Regions from separate parts of the Synechocystis sp. PCC 7339 genome, predicted to be linked through region 1. Evidence: predicted binding sites of a transcription regulator. Region 1 holds the regulator's gene; the other holds the start of a gene.

The links. The regulator HrcA, encoded in region 1, represses chaperone genes, less so after heat shock. The targets are predictions, from matches to a motif close to TTAGCACTCNNNNNNNNNGAGTGCTAA.
Region 2: the regulator HrcA is predicted to act here: its motif matches at 4,220-4,246, upstream of groES (co-chaperone GroES).

What each region holds. Positions count from the first base shown of each region.
Region 1 is NZ_CP063659.1:2,056,439-2,063,963, forward strand. Features, by position in the region: gene hik12 (high salinity-induced biofilm formation sensor histidine kinase Hik12) at 1-278, opposite strand, end outside; gene IQE94_RS09730 (GNAT family N-acetyltransferase) at 477-965, opposite strand; gene IQE94_RS09735 (hypothetical protein) at 1,060-1,803, shown strand; gene hemJ (protoporphyrinogen oxidase HemJ) at 2,016-2,648, shown strand; gene cysH (phosphoadenosine phosphosulfate reductase) at 2,793-3,542, shown strand; gene hrcA (heat-inducible transcriptional repressor HrcA) at 3,594-4,730, opposite strand; tRNA gene IQE94_RS09755 (tRNA-Ser) at 4,929-5,013, opposite strand; gene IQE94_RS09760 (shikimate kinase) at 5,071-5,640, opposite strand; gene IQE94_RS09765 (transaldolase) at 5,820-6,995, shown strand; gene IQE94_RS09770 (DUF2862 domain-containing protein) at 7,240-7,437, shown strand; gene IQE94_RS09775 (ArsA family ATPase) at 7,495-7,525, shown strand, end outside.
Region 2 is NZ_CP063659.1:1,170,620-1,178,144, forward strand. Features, by position in the region: gene IQE94_RS05400 (DUF177 domain-containing protein) at 1-223, shown strand, start outside; gene ilvA (threonine ammonia-lyase, biosynthetic) at 337-1,863, shown strand; gene IQE94_RS05410 (cell division protein SepF) at 2,277-2,840, shown strand; gene IQE94_RS05415 (phosphomannose isomerase type II C-terminal cupin domain) at 3,040-3,429, shown strand; gene IQE94_RS05420 (BrnA antitoxin family protein) at 3,530-3,784, opposite strand; gene groES (co-chaperone GroES) at 4,303-4,614, shown strand; gene groL (chaperonin GroEL) at 4,712-6,337, shown strand; gene IQE94_RS05435 (NUDIX hydrolase) at 6,561-7,142, shown strand; gene cimA (citramalate synthase) at 7,240-7,525, shown strand, end outside.

The DNA of each region.
Region 1 (7,525 bases):
AGATTGGCAGTGCTTTCTAAACCGTGGAGGGCCATGGCTTCCCCCAATAACAATCCCCCCAACATGCCCGGCCAGACTGGGTAGCCCCAAATGGCTAAAAAACCGACAGCAATACCAGTGGGAATCCAAATTGGTGATGAAGCTGTACCCGCATAGGTAATAAATAATTGGGAAATGTAGGTGGCTCCATAGATGGCGATCGCCGTTATGACTTGCTTCTGCCAGGAAACTGATGGAAAATCAACCAAGCTGTTGAAAAAAGTATTATTAATTCGCATTTTATCTTCTATTTTTTTACAGAAAAACACTTAAGTCATGATCTGAAATGTGATAAATTTTCCTGATTTTCCCAAAAATGCTGACGAACTTAGATAAACCTAGGTGTTCTTTTGACCACAGTCTGCCAAGACAGGGAAACTGGTTGCCTATCTTTTCTCCCATCTCCCAGGAAAGAGTTCCAGCACTAATCCTACACTCTATTGAGTTGGTTTGATAATTTTATCCATGGCAAATCGGCGTAAATTTTCTCCCCCTATGGTAACGGTTTCTTCCGCTGTCACAACAAATCCTCTGGACTCGAAAAATGGCCGAGCCACCATACTTGCTTTGGTCTGAAGTTGACTTACTCCGTTGGCAAGGGCCAACCGCTCCACCGCTTGCATCAGCATAGTGGCAATGCCCCGACGGGCAAAGGTTGGATGGACAAAAAGCAAATCAATTAATCCAGCGCCATCGTAGCCAATAAAGCCGACAATGGTTGCTCCTTGCTCAGCCACAAGTATCACCATGGACTCCAGGCGATCGTGCCACCGTTGCTGGTCTGGTTCAGAGGGGCCCCAAGCATTCAGTTGGGCTGGGGAATAATGTCTAATGCCTAACTGATGGACAGCTTCAGTGAAGACGTGAATAATATTGTTTAAATCTGAAGGGCGATATGGGCGTAGATAGACAGTGTTCACTTTCACTACTTTGTGACAAAAAGTTGCTAATTTTTTTGCTAAGAACTAAGTTTGCAATAAAATTAATGATAAAAGTTGAAGAGCAGGGGGAATCGCCACCATGGTTAAAATTTCTAGTGCCTTGGTCGCTTTAATTGCTTTCCTAGGGCCCTTTGGTCAAGTCGCCGGCGCGAAGGAAAATGGCCCCAAACAGATCATTGCCCCACCTATATTGGCCCAAGCTGGGCAGGTAGATCTGGTCTACAATCAAATGGGCCAATCCATGGACGGTGCTTTACAAGAAATTTTGCCTTTTCTTTCGGTACTAAGCCAACTGGAGCAAGTACAAACTGATGAACAACTATTAGCATTGACTCACCAGCTCCGGCCTATGGCCACAAGAATTACCACTAATTTTAGCCAAGCTTACCAAGCAGGGGAGTTGATGTTACCTCTTCTGCCGGCGGGCACGGTGCAAACGGAATATCTCGGCACCATTGTGACCTTGAATGGTTTGGGGGCGTTGGCTTTTTCCCCCTGGCAAGAAATTTTCACCACCATTGAACAGGCCTATGCCATACAGAACACTGCTCTTTTGCAAACGGCGATCGGACAAATTCCCCAGGCAGCGGAGAAGTTAAATCAGTTTGCCGGTCAATTTCAGATGGTGGTGCAACAGGGACAACAAATACAAGCGGCGCAGGTTACTGCCCCTAATAATCTTAGTGTTGCCGAAGCTCAAATGATGTCTAATATGTCCCGCATGATGCACGAGACCAACATGGACATTCTCAACAATATGGGTTCCGATGGAGAGTGGCGCCTCAACTATGGTACTGGCCAGCAAGAGTATCAATATTATTAAGTTTTATCGATAAAATTGAGCCAATTTTGCGAATCTATTAGGAGTTTAATGGCCAGTGGTTCGAACTTCAAGTTGATTGTGAATCAAGTCTCCTGGGGGCTGGGAATAAGACTTTGCGTTTGAATAGGACAGTGCAAAATGATTTGGGACTGGGCAAGACGATATAATGGCCCCCTTGGGTATGAGCCGATGATTTATCCTATCCCTGGGGAATGCCCAAGTGCGAGTATTTCTTCCTCCCTTGTCCACTGTCGACGTTTACCATGGCCTACTACTGGTTTAAAGCCTTTCACCTGATTGGCATTGTTGTTTGGTTTGCTGGATTATTTTATTTAGTGCGTCTTTTTGTCTATCACGCTGAAGCAGACCTGGAGCCGGAACCAGCCAAAACCATCCTTAAAAAACAGTATGAGTTGATGGAAAAGCGGCTTTACAATATCATCACGACCCCCGGCATGGTGGTTACCGTGGCCATGGCGATCGGTCTTATTTCCACGGAACCAGAAATTCTCAAATCCGGTTGGCTCCATATCAAACTCACCTTTGTAGCTTTACTTTTGCTCTACCATTTCTACTGTGGAAGGGTGATGAAAAAGTTGGTTCAGGGAGAATCCCAATGGAGTGGGCAACAGTTTCGGGCATTAAATGAGGCCCCGACTATTTTGCTCGTGGTAATTGTCCTACTGGCGGTGTTTAAGAGTAATTTGCCCCTGGATGCCACCACTTGGTTAATTGTGGCTTTGGTAATTGCCATGGCAGCTTCGATTCAACTCTATGCCAAAAAACGTCGCCGGGACCAAGCACTACTGACGGAACAGCAAAATGCGGCTTCGGCCCAAAATTAGTGGCTGAAGTGGCTGACATAGTGGCCGTAACTACCCATAAATAAGGGAGTTGAGTTTAAGCTAAGCTCCATGCTTACTGCCTAACTCCGCCACCGCTTGGCCCGTTACTTATATTTTTACCCAAATATTTTCCATCACCCACTGATGTCCCATACTCTGACTAAGCTCGATCTACCTACCCTACAAACGGATCTGGAAAATGCCACCGCCCAACAGATCATTACCTGGGCGGCCCAGACCTTTGGCCCCGGCTTGGTGATGAGTACTAGTTTCGGCATTCAGGCGGCGGTGATGCTCCATTTGGTGACTAGTATTGTGCCCAATATTCCCGTTATCTGGATTGACACGGGCTATTTACCGCTGGAAACCTATCAGTTTGCGGATCAATTGACCAAACGATTGCAATTGAATTTAAAAGTTTACCAATCTCCCCTCAGTCCGGCCCGCATGGAAGCCCTCTACGGCAAACTCTGGCAACAGAAGGACGTGGAATCCCTCAATCGCTATGACCAGATTCGCAAGGTGGAACCGATGCAGAGGGCTTTAAAGGAGTTAGAGGTGATCGCCTGGTTAACGGGGTTAAGAAGAGACCAAACTCGGCACCGCCAGAACTTAAAACCAGTGGATCTCCAGGGCAATCAATACAAGGTGTTGCCTATTTTGGACTGGACTTCTAAGATGGTTTATGAATACCTGACAGCCTACGATTTACCCTACCATCCCTTTTTTGACCAGGGCTATGTATCCGTGGGGGATTGGCATTCCAGCCGGCCCTTGACGGCCCATGATGAGGATGAAAGGGACACCCGTTTCCACGGCCTCAAACAGGAATGTGGTTTGCATTTACCCCTGTCGCCGGAAGCTGGCCAGAGTTTGGATTCCAGTGCTTTGTAGGGCAGTCAATGGCACTCGAAAGCTCTACTAACCTATTGCCTGGAGCTCGGCTTAATTTTTGCTCAATGCTTCCGATAAACACTCAGCGGCCTGTTCTACCAAGGGAATAGTTTGTTGATACACCATGCGGGTAGGTCCCAAAATGCTCACACTCCCCACCGGGACTTGTTTTTGACGGTAAACCGCCGATACCAGGGTGCACGGATGCATGGATTCCAAGGGATTTTCCGCCCCAATGCGGAGGGTCACCACGGGCCGAGTCCGAGGGGCCATTTCCCCCATCAGTAGACTAGCTTCCTGGCCCAAGTTACCCAGACTATCCCAACAGTCATCGGGGTCAAATAAGAGGGAAAACAATTGCTCCTGTTCCTGTTCCAACAGAGACAACAACATTTGCACTTGTTCCAACTGGGAAAACTCCGGTTGCTGAATTACCTTGGAAACCCCATGGACTACTAAGGGCCCCGCCATGCGCCGTTGTAGAAGGGGTTTGATTTGTTGTTGTAAACCCAGCAAAAAATCTGCGTAAATACTAAATTTCTGATCTAGCTCCTGCCAATTTAAATGGCTCAATTCGGAAAGGTTTTTACCTCGCAATTGGGCATTGAGAAAATTAGAAAAAATTGCCAATTCCTGTTCCAATTCCCCTTCCTCCTTTGCTTCCATGGTGGCGGGCAAATCCAGGGTGAGGGAATGGGTATGGTAGCTGTCAGTAACCAGAATAATTAATATCTGATGGGACGGTAACAGCATCAATTGTAGATGGCGCAACTGCACTGTTTCCGTTTGGGGAAAGGTAATTAGGGCAATGTAGCCGCTCAAACCAGCCAAAATTTGCCCCATTCTCTGGATCAGGGCTTCAAAGTGCCACTTGTCGCCGTTAATTTCATTTTCTAATTGTTGCTTAACGGTGCGGCTCTGGCGATCGCTCCAGGTTAAAAGATTATCTACGTAGATGCGGTAGCCGGAGTCAGAAGGAACCCGACCGGCGGACACATGGGGCTGATAAAGTAAACCCGCTTTTTCTAGTTGCCCGAGGGCATTGCGAATGGTGGCGGAACTGACGGCAAATTGATACTCCTGGACCAGGGTTTGGGATCCCACAGGCTCGGCGGTGGCGATGTAGTGCTGAACGGTGGCTCGGAGAATTTGCTGATGGCGATCGTTTAAGCGGAGGGGCTTCACCATTGTTTCCTAATTGCGGGCTAAGGACTAGATATTAAAACGGTTGGTGTCAGGATGGATAAATTGGATTTAAAGTTAAAAGTTGGTAAAAAGCTCTTAAAAAAATTAGATTATAAGGTAATTACCCAGGATTTGCTCGGGCCGTTGCCGGAGAGCCCTGGATTAGATCTGAATCATCTGATTAATTTAAAGTTAAGCAAGCGGAGAGGGTGGGATTCGAACCCACGTTGAGTTTCCCCAAACCCGATTTCAAGTCGGGCGCATTCGACCACTCTGCCACCTCTCCAAGGGGTCAAAGATTAGTTAATCATCTTACCATGGTCGTCCTAGGGACATTGCCCAGTCAATTTTGTTCGGCACTGCATTGGGGTTTAAGCAGTCCTGGGATGGTAGCCAGTAACTCCCCGGCGATCGCCAGAGGGTCTTGATCCGCCTGTAGGGGGAACCGGAGATCTGCCTGGGCGTAGAGGGGTTGACGTTGGGTCAATAAATTTCCTAACCGTGCCTCTAGATTTTCCACCTGGAGCAGGGGCCGGTGTTCATCCCCCTGGAGTCTGGCTAAGAGTAATTCCAGTGAACCATCCAGCCAGATAACCAGGCCGTGGTGCAGATAGCTCCAATTTTGTCGCCGGAGCACTACTCCCCCACCCGTGGCAATCACACTTCTGGTCTGGGCAGCCAGATGTCCCAACACCTCCGTTTCCAAATTCCGAAAATTATCTTCCCCATCTTCCGCAAAAATGTCGGCGATCGCCTTACCGGCCACGCGCTCAATTAACACATCTGCATCGAAAAAACGATACCCCAACTGTTCCGCCAACAGTGGGCCGACAGTGGATTTACCACTGCCCATCATACCGATCAGAAACAGGTTAACGCCTTGTAATTGTTCTTTAATTAAGTCCTGGGCCATGGCAAAAGTTGCAGAGATTGAAAAATAGTGAACAGTGGTCCGAAGTTGATTTGCACCTGGGGTTTGGCAACACATCGGCGTTCCCTAGCTTAAATTATCTTGATGTTCAAAGAAGGCTCGCTTTCGGGAATCGCCATTACCATTGGAGGGAAAGACGTTGAACTTGTTTAATCGCCATTATGGGTAAGAATCTCCTCGAACAACTGCGACAATTTACGGTGGTGGTGGCCGACACCGGCGACATCCAAGCCATCGAAACCTTTACCCCCAGGGATTCCACCACTAATCCTTCCTTGATTACGGCGGCGGCCCAGATGCCCCGATACCAAGAAATTGTGGACAGCACCCTGCTCAAAGCTAAGGAGGAAGCGGGGGAAAATGCCTCCGTCAAAGACATTGTCCGCCTAGCCTTTGACCGTTTGGCCGTGGCTTTTGGGGTCAAAATTCTAAAAATTATCCCCGGTCGGGTTTCCACGGAAGTCGATGCCCGTCTTTCCTACGACACGGAAGCCACCATTGCTAAAGCCCGCTACCTGATTGGAGAATATGCCAAAGCTGGTATTGATAAAAAACGCATTCTGATCAAAATTGCTTCCACCTGGGAAGGCATTAAGGCGGCAGAAGTGCTGGAAAAAGAAGGCATCCACTGTAACCTCACCCTACTGTTTGGGCTCCACCAGGCGATCGCCTGTGCCGAAGCTAAAGTCACCCTCATTTCTCCCTTTGTCGGGCGCATTTTAGACTGGTATAAAAAATCGACCGGCAAGGAATATGCCAGCCACGAAGATCCTGGGGTGCAGTCCGTCACCACCATTTACAACTACTACAAACGCTTTGGTTATAAAACTGAAGTCATGGGGGCGAGTTTCCGCAATATTGGCGAAATAACCGAATTGGCCGGCTGTGACCTCTTGACCATTTCTCCCCAGCTATTAGACCAACTGCGTAACACTGAAGAGGATCTGCCCCGCAAACTTGATCCAGCCACAGTGCCCCAGGACATTGAAAAAATTGCCATGGACAAGGCCACCTTTGACAAAATGCATGCGGAAGATCCCATGGCGTCGGAAAAACTAGCCGAAGGCATTGCCGGATTTACCAAAGCTTTAGAGGTTTTGGAGCATCTGTTGGAAGAACGGTTAAAGGTTCTTGACGGCCAAGAACACATCAAACATGGGGCAGAGGAAATTTTCCATGCCTACGATCTAGATGGGGACGGTTTTATTACCAGGGAAGAATGGGCCGGCACCGATGTGGTTTTTGATGCCCTAGACCGGGATCACGATGGTAAGATTACCGCCGCTGAAATGTCTGCGGGCTTGGGGGCCGCTTTCCGTTTGGCTTCTGTCAGCTAATGGGTTAGCTTCATTGGCAAACAAAATTGTGGCCAGAGATGGGCCATCGTCAATGATCGGGGGGAAATCTATGGGTCTGTTGCTTTCCCCTGCTTTCCCCCCACCGTCATAATTTTCCTTGGTTAGAATGGTCGCGCAATTTTTTTGCTGATTTGACGTCAGTTTAGAGGCGAGGGAAGGCGCAGATTCCGCTAAACTGGGGGGGGATTGCAATGTTTCTTTACTTAGCCACTATTTAAGCAATATGACGATTGAAATAGGTCAAAAAGTTAAGGTTTACCGCCTGCGGGACCGGGTTTCCCCCGATGTGGTGGGTAAACTGGGTAAAGTCGGTGTCGTTAAGGATTTTAAAATGACGGATGGCAGTGGCATCGGCGCCGTGGTTTCTTTTGATGACCGTACCGCCACCTGGTTTTTTGAGGACGAACTCAAAGCCATTTGATGATCGGTTTCACTCTCCCCCATTGGTTTTGACTACCTTGGATTCTAGGAAATTGCTGTGGCATTAGTTCTAACTTTTTTAGGAAAAG
Region 2 (7,525 bases), 890 kb from region 1:
CTCAGAACGGGAACTAAGTTGGGATGATTTGTCGGAAGTGTTGCCCCCTGATGGTCACTTTGATGTGGAAACCTGGTTATATGAGCAATTTAATTTAGCTCTGCCCCTGAAAAATTTATGTGGGAAAGATTGCCAAGCCCCCCAGGTCCCTGATGACGGCCCAGACAATGGCTTTGATCGCCGTTGGGCCGCCCTAGCGGATTTGAAACAGCAATTGAATTAACCAACTAGGAATTAGGGAAAGTCCCTGGGACTTAGCTTGGTACAGGCCTCTGCCAAAGAATGGGAAACTGGAAAGGGTGATTTTAGCCACTACTGTTTTTGCTCTCCTTTTCCATGACCACCGATTACCTCGAAAGAATTCTTAAGGCCCGGGTTTATGATGTGGCGCTCGAATCTCCGTTGGATTTGGCTGCCAATTTATCCAAGCGGCTGGGTAATCGAGTTTACTTTAAGCGGGAAGACCTACAGCCAGTGTTTTCCTTTAAGTTGCGGGGGGCCTATAACAAAATGGCCCAGTTATCCCCGGAATTATTAGAAAAAGGAGTAATTGCGGCTTCGGCGGGTAACCATGCCCAGGGGGTGGCCCTAGGGGCTTCTAAGTTGGGCACCAGGGCTATTATTGTGATGCCGGAAACCACTCCCCAGGTAAAAGTGGAAGCGGTTAAAGCTCGGGGAGGTGTGGTGGTGCTCTATGGAGAAACCTATGACGATGCCTATGGCCACGCGCGGCAGTTGGAACAGGAAAAAGGCTTAACCTTTATTCATCCCTTCAATGATCCCGATGTGATTGCCGGCCAGGGCACCATTGGCATGGAAATTTTACGTCAGTATCAACAGCCCATTGATGCAATTTTTGTGGCGATCGGCGGGGGGGGGCTGATTGCTGGGGTGGCGGCCTATGTTAAACGGCTCTATCCAGAAATTAAAATTATTGGTGTGGAGCCCAAGGATGCCGATGCCATGCGCCAATCCCTGGCGGCGGGGAAACGGATCAAACTAGACCAAGTGGGACTTTTTGCCGACGGTGTGGCGGTGCGGGAAGTGGGGGATTTAACTTTTCCCCTCTGTCAGCAGTATGTGGATGAAATTTTGGTGGTGGATACTGATGACACCTGTGCGGCTATTAAAGATTGTTTTGAAGATACCCGCTCAATTTTGGAGCCGGCCGGAGCCTTGGCCATTGCAGGGCTTAAACAATATGTGCAAAGAGAAAACTGTCAGCAACAAACCCTAGTGGCGATCGCCTGTGGGGCCAACATGAACTTTGACCGCTTGAGATTTGTGGCGGAAAGGGCCGAATATGGGGAACAGCGGGAGGCCATTTTTGCGGTGACCATTCCCGAACAAAGGGGCAGTTTGAGAAAATTTTGCGAAGGGTTAGGCAAGCATAACATTACCGAATTTAGTTACCGCATTGCGGAAGGCCCCGATGCCCATATTTTTGTTGGTATTCAGGTACAAAACCGTAGTGATGCTTCCCAGTTGGCGGCCAATTTCACCCGCCAAGGATTTAAAACCCTAGATTTAACCGATGATGAACTGACTAAACTCCACTTGCGTCATATGGTGGGAGGCCGCCCTCCCCAGGTGACCCAATCAGAGAACCAGCGAGAATTACTGTACCGGTTTGAATTTCCTGAGCGGCCGGGGGCATTAATGAAATTTCTGGGTTGTATGAATCCCGCCTGGAATATTAGTTTGTTCCATTACCGCAACCATGGGGCTGACTACGGCAGAATTATCGTCGGTATGCAGGTTCCCCCAGCAGAAACAGAACAGTGGCAACAATTTTTAGCTAATTTAGGTTATCGCCATTGGGATGAGAGTGACAATCCGGTTTATCGTCTCTTTTTACGCTAATTTTTTGCCCAGTTCGTGCTAGTAATTAAAGGTATCTTTGCCCATTGCCTAGATTTCTGCCCTTGGTTACTGGTTCGGCCTCTGTCAGGGGAAAATCAAAAAATTCTCGGTAAAATACCGGCAAAAAACTACAAAAGTTAGGAACATTTTGGTAAATTGTCACGACAGGGGTAGGAAAACTGGAACTCAGTCATTATTGACTGAAAAAGAAAGGGCCTGACCTTAGTAGCTCCTCGCCACTGAGTTGCCGCTCCTTTCCTCCCTGACCCGATGAGCAGCCCAATCTACCAAGCATATCTGCGGTTGATGCCGTTTGCCATGGCCTAGGTCAATGTCTTTCCTAGTCTTGGTTACGAGGCTGGTTCATCCCATTAACCCCTTTCACTTTACCCAGGAAATACGGACGGTAAACTATGATTTTGACCAAGTTAAAAGACTTCGTCGGCATCAGTGAACATGATGAGTACGAAGAAGATTACGATGAAGAAATGGAGTTGCCCCAAGCGGTGACCACGGCCCCACCGCCCGCAGAAGAAGTTGCCCCTCTCCCCCGCATTAGTCGGGAACCTTTAAGCTTAAATAATGACACCCCTATTGGTACAGGAGTAAGAAATAACGTGATTGGTATGCCCGGCATCAACAACAGTGTGGCAGAGGTGGTCGTCGTCGAACCCCATTCCTTCGATGAAATGCCCCAGGTGATTCAAACCCTACGGGAACGGAAGTCGGTGGTGTTAAATCTGAATGTAATGGACCCCGATGAGGCCCAACGGGCGGTGGATTTTGTTGCCGGTGGTACTTTTGCCATGGATGGCCACCAAGAACGGATTGGTGAGAGCATTTTTCTGTTCACCCCCAACTGTGTGAAGGTGAGTTCCCTGGCCGGCCGCAGTCAGGAATCCAATGATGCCCCCGCCAGCAGTGGTGCTGATTCTTTTCCCACTTGGGGCTATGAGACTAGTCGTTTGGCCCAGTAATCACTAAGCAAGAATTTTGTTGCAGCTGTTTTCGTTTTTTTGATCTTTGCTGCAATTCCTACCCCAAATGTCTAAAAGCTCTGACCTTGGCGATCGGGGCTTTTTTGTTGCTTGTTTGATTGCTCGGCAAATTCCGTGGCAGTTTAGAATTGAGGCAAGTCCGTGGTCTTTTTCACCGTTTGGCTTGATGTTGTCCACCATGAATGATTCCCCTGAAGCCCCCAGTCCTGCCCCCATGCCCCATCCCGAAACGACCCGTACTCCCCCCTGGGGCATGGTCACCATGTTGGAAGAGGGCCCCCGCTATCGCATTAACCGTATTGTGGTCAAACCGGGGCAACATATGAGCACCCAGATGCATTACCACCGTAGTGAACATTGGGTGGTGGTGTCGGGCACGGCCAAGGTGACCTGTAACGGCGAGGAGAAATTATTGAACCAAAAGGAGTCAACCTATGTGCCGATGAATACCCCCCATCGGGTGGAAAATCCCGGGGTAATTGACTTGGTGATGATTGAGGTGCAAAACGGTGAATATTTGGGGGATGATGATATTGTTCGTTTCCCCGAGGAGTTTCCAAAGTCCTAAGTGAAATATTTTTTGATCAGGGGATGGTTAACTCCGATGCCCTTATGGACGATCCTTTCCCAAAACCATGGGAGGGCCAGATAAGGTGATCTTGTCCCCATCATCTCATTTCTGACAATTCTTCTCGCAGAATACGTCGTAAATCAGTTTCAGTTATTGATTGTTCGGCAGGAGACTGCATACATTGTCTTAGCACCTGATTAATCAAGGTTTGATAGCCCATGCCCCTTGCCTCAGCATCTATTCGAAAATGATCCAAAACATCATCATCGAGATAAATCGTAATGCGGGTTTTTCTGTTGGATGGAATGATGGCGCCTCGTTTTCCTTTGGAAAAATCATATTCCTGTCTCATAGATTTTTGTCTCCTGTTTCGTGGCACGTCGGGCTGAAATTAAGCAAATAATTTCTCCTCGCAATGTATAAACAACAACTCAAGATAGAGCCCGTGTTTCCCATCCCTAATGCGATAAAACGTTCTTCTGTAGTGGAATCAGGATCAAGCTCGTGAATGGTGAGAGGATTAAAGAGGATTAAAAAAGACCATTTCAGCTTCTGCAAAAATGCCATGCTTTTGCCGATTACTTTTGGCCTTTTGCGGATCATACTCAAACTGCATACATACGTAATATGCATTACAAAGTGTTCGGTCAATATAAGGATCAGTCCTGCACGCAAGCGGCGATCGCCTCCCGACAATCTTGACTCTAATTAAAACTCAATTTTTTGTCCTCAGTTCGGGAAACCACACTCACCGGGGTGTTGCACTGGGTCGATCAATTTAGCTAAATTAGCACTCGTGAGGTGGGAGTGCTAATCCCCCGCCAAAATCCCTACTGACCGTGCAAGACTATCATCTGGAGGATGACTTCTATGGCCGCTATTACCATTAATGTTTCTACTGTGAAACCCCTTGGCGATCGGGTGTTTGTGAAAGTAAGCCCCGCTGAAGAGAAAACCGCTGGGGGTATTTTGTTGCCCGATAACGCCAAAGAAAAACCCCAAATTGGTGAAGTTGTCCAAGTTGGCCCCGGCAAACGCAACGACGACGGCACCTACTCCCCGGTTGAAGTTAAAGTTGGTGATAAAGTCCTTTATTCCAAATATGCCGGCACCGACATCAAACTTGGTGGCGACGACTATGTTCTGTTAACTGAAAAAGATATTTTGGCCTCCGTTGCCTAAGTCTATTAATTTTTACTGATCCTGACCTTTGCTAAGGCTTTCAGGATTTTTACCCATTCATCTATCCCAATTAATCTGCCCACGAGGTTTTACTTTTATGGCTAAATCCATCATCTACAACGACGAAGCTCGCCGCGCCCTGGAACGGGGTATGGACATTCTGGCGGAAGCTGTGGCTGTTACCCTCGGCCCCAAAGGTCGTAACGTTGTCCTTGAGAAAAAATTTGGTTCCCCCCAAATTATCAATGACGGCATCACGATCGCCAAAGAAATTGAACTGGAAGACCATGTGGAAAACACCGGGGTTTCCTTGATTCGTCAGGCTGCTTCTAAAACTAACGATGTGGCTGGAGACGGCACCACCACTGCTACGGTTTTGGCCCACGCCATTGTCAAAGAAGGTCTACGGAATGTGGCCGCCGGTGCTAACCCTATTTCCCTCAAGCGGGGTATTGATAAAGCCACTGAATTTCTTGTTGCTCGGATCAAAGAGCATGCCCAGCCCGTGGGAGATTCCAAGGCGATCGCCCAGGTGGGAGCCATTTCCGCCGGTAACGATGAAGAAGTTGGCCAAATGATTGCCAATGCCATGGATAAAGTAGGCCAGGAAGGGGTTATTTCCCTGGAAGAAGGCAAATCCATGACCACCGAGTTGGAAATCACCGAAGGGATGCGCTTCGATAAGGGCTATATTTCCCCCTACTTCGTCACCGATGCTGAACGGATGGAAGCGGTTCTTGAAGATCCCCGCATTTTGATCACCGACAAAAAAATCAACTTGGTGCAGGACTTGGTGCCCATCCTCGAACAAGTGGCCCGCCAAGGTAAGCCTTTGTTAATCATTGCCGAAGACATCGAAAAAGAAGCCCTCGCTACCCTCGTGGTTAACCGTCTCCGGGGTGTGCTCAATGTGGCCGCCGTTAAAGCTCCCGGCTTTGGCGATCGCCGTAAACAAATGCTGGAAGACATTGCTACCCTCACCGGTGGTCAAGTAATCAGCGAAGATGCCGGTCTGAAACTGGAAAGCGCCACTGTGGATAGCCTCGGTTCTGCCCGTCGCATCAACATCACCAAAGACAACACCACCATTGTGGCCGAAGGCAACGAAGCCGCTGTAAAATCCCGCTGTGAGCAAATCCGTCGCCAGATCGAAGAAACCGATTCTAGCTACGACAAAGAGAAACTCCAAGAGCGCTTGGCTAAATTGGCCGGTGGTGTAGCGGTAATCAAAGTTGGTGCCGCCACGGAAACCGAAATGAAAGACCGCAAACTCCGTCTGGAAGATGCCATCAACGCTACCAAAGCTGCTGTGGAAGAAGGCATTGTCCCCGGTGGTGGTACCACCCTGGCCCACTTGGCCCCCCAATTGGAAGACTGGGCCAACGGCAACCTCAAGGATGAAGAGTTAACCGGTGCTTTGATCGTCTCCCGGGCCTTGCCTGCTCCCCTAAAACGGATTGCGGAAAACGCCGGTCAAAACGGTGCGGTAATCTCCGAGCGGGTCAAAGAAAAAGACTTCAACATTGGCTACAATGCTGCCACCTTGGAGTATGTGGACATGCTGGCTGCCGGTATCGTTGACCCTGCCAAAGTAACCCGTTCTGCTCTGCAGAATGCGGCCTCCATCGCAGGCATGGTCTTGACCACCGAATGTATCGTTGTGGACAAGCCTGAAAAAGAAAAAGCCCCTGCTGGTGCCCCCGGTGGTGACTTCGACTACTAAGGTTTGCCCCAGGTCAATCTAGTGGCCTAACAACTCTTTTCTCATAAATTTTCAGGGAGGCTCCGGCTTCCCTGTTTTCGTTTTGGTCAGTTTTCCCCCCATTGCAGCAAATTTAAGCTTGGTTAGGCGATCGCCTTAAACACAGAAAATGATTGGTTAAGCACGGTGTTCGAGCTTAAAATTGACTAGGTCTAAATCTTTGCCGGTGAAATAATCCAGAGCCATGTGGCATCTTCCCCCCAGTAATTTGCAAAAATGGCATATTTGCCACAGTCGTATGGTGCTAGATAATCCCTGGTGTCGGGTGCGTCAGGATACAGTGCAATTGCCCAATGGGACTTTGATTGATGACTACTTTGTCAACGTGCGACCGGAAATTGTCATGGTTTTGGCCGTCACTTCCCAGCAGGAAATTATTTTTGTGCGGCAGTATCGCCATGGGGTGCAAGAAATTTTGCTGGAACTACCCGCCGGTACCTTTTTCCCTCACCAGGAAAGCCCCACCGTCGCCATTCGTAGGGAACTAGAGGAAGAAACCGGTTACCAGATTGTCAGTTTGCTTAGTTTGGGTTGTATTTATGACAATCCGGTTAAAGATCAATCCCGTCTCCATCTTTTTCTCGCCCCTGATGTGGCTCCCACAGGCAAAAAAGCCTGGGATGTAACGGAAGAAATTGAAGTGGTGTTAATGCCGATCGCCGTAGTGCGGGAGCAGATTTTTTCTGGACAAATTAGGGTGGCGGGCAGTTTGGCAGCTCTGTTACTAGGTCTGGAAAAAATCACCCAACTTGATGACGACAAGTGAATGTTGAGAGTTTTTTCCGGCGATCATATGGCGTCAAAAAACCGACCTAAAATTAAGACAGATAGGCTCGGTGTCCATTTTCTTTTCCCCATTTGCCATGACCGTTAGCAACAATCCCCTTTGGCTCTACGACACCACCCTCCGAGACGGAGCCCAGCGGGAAGGCATTTCTTTGTCCTTGACCGACAAATTGACCATTGCCCGTCGCCTCGACCAGTTGGGCATTCCCTTTATTGAAGGGGGTTGGCCTGGGGCTAATCCTAAGGATGTGCAGTTTTTTTGGCAGTTACAGGAAGAGCCTTTGGAACAGGCGGAAATTGTGGCTTTTTGTTCCACCCGTCGGCCCCATAAAGCAGTGGAAACGGACAAAATGCTCCAGGCAA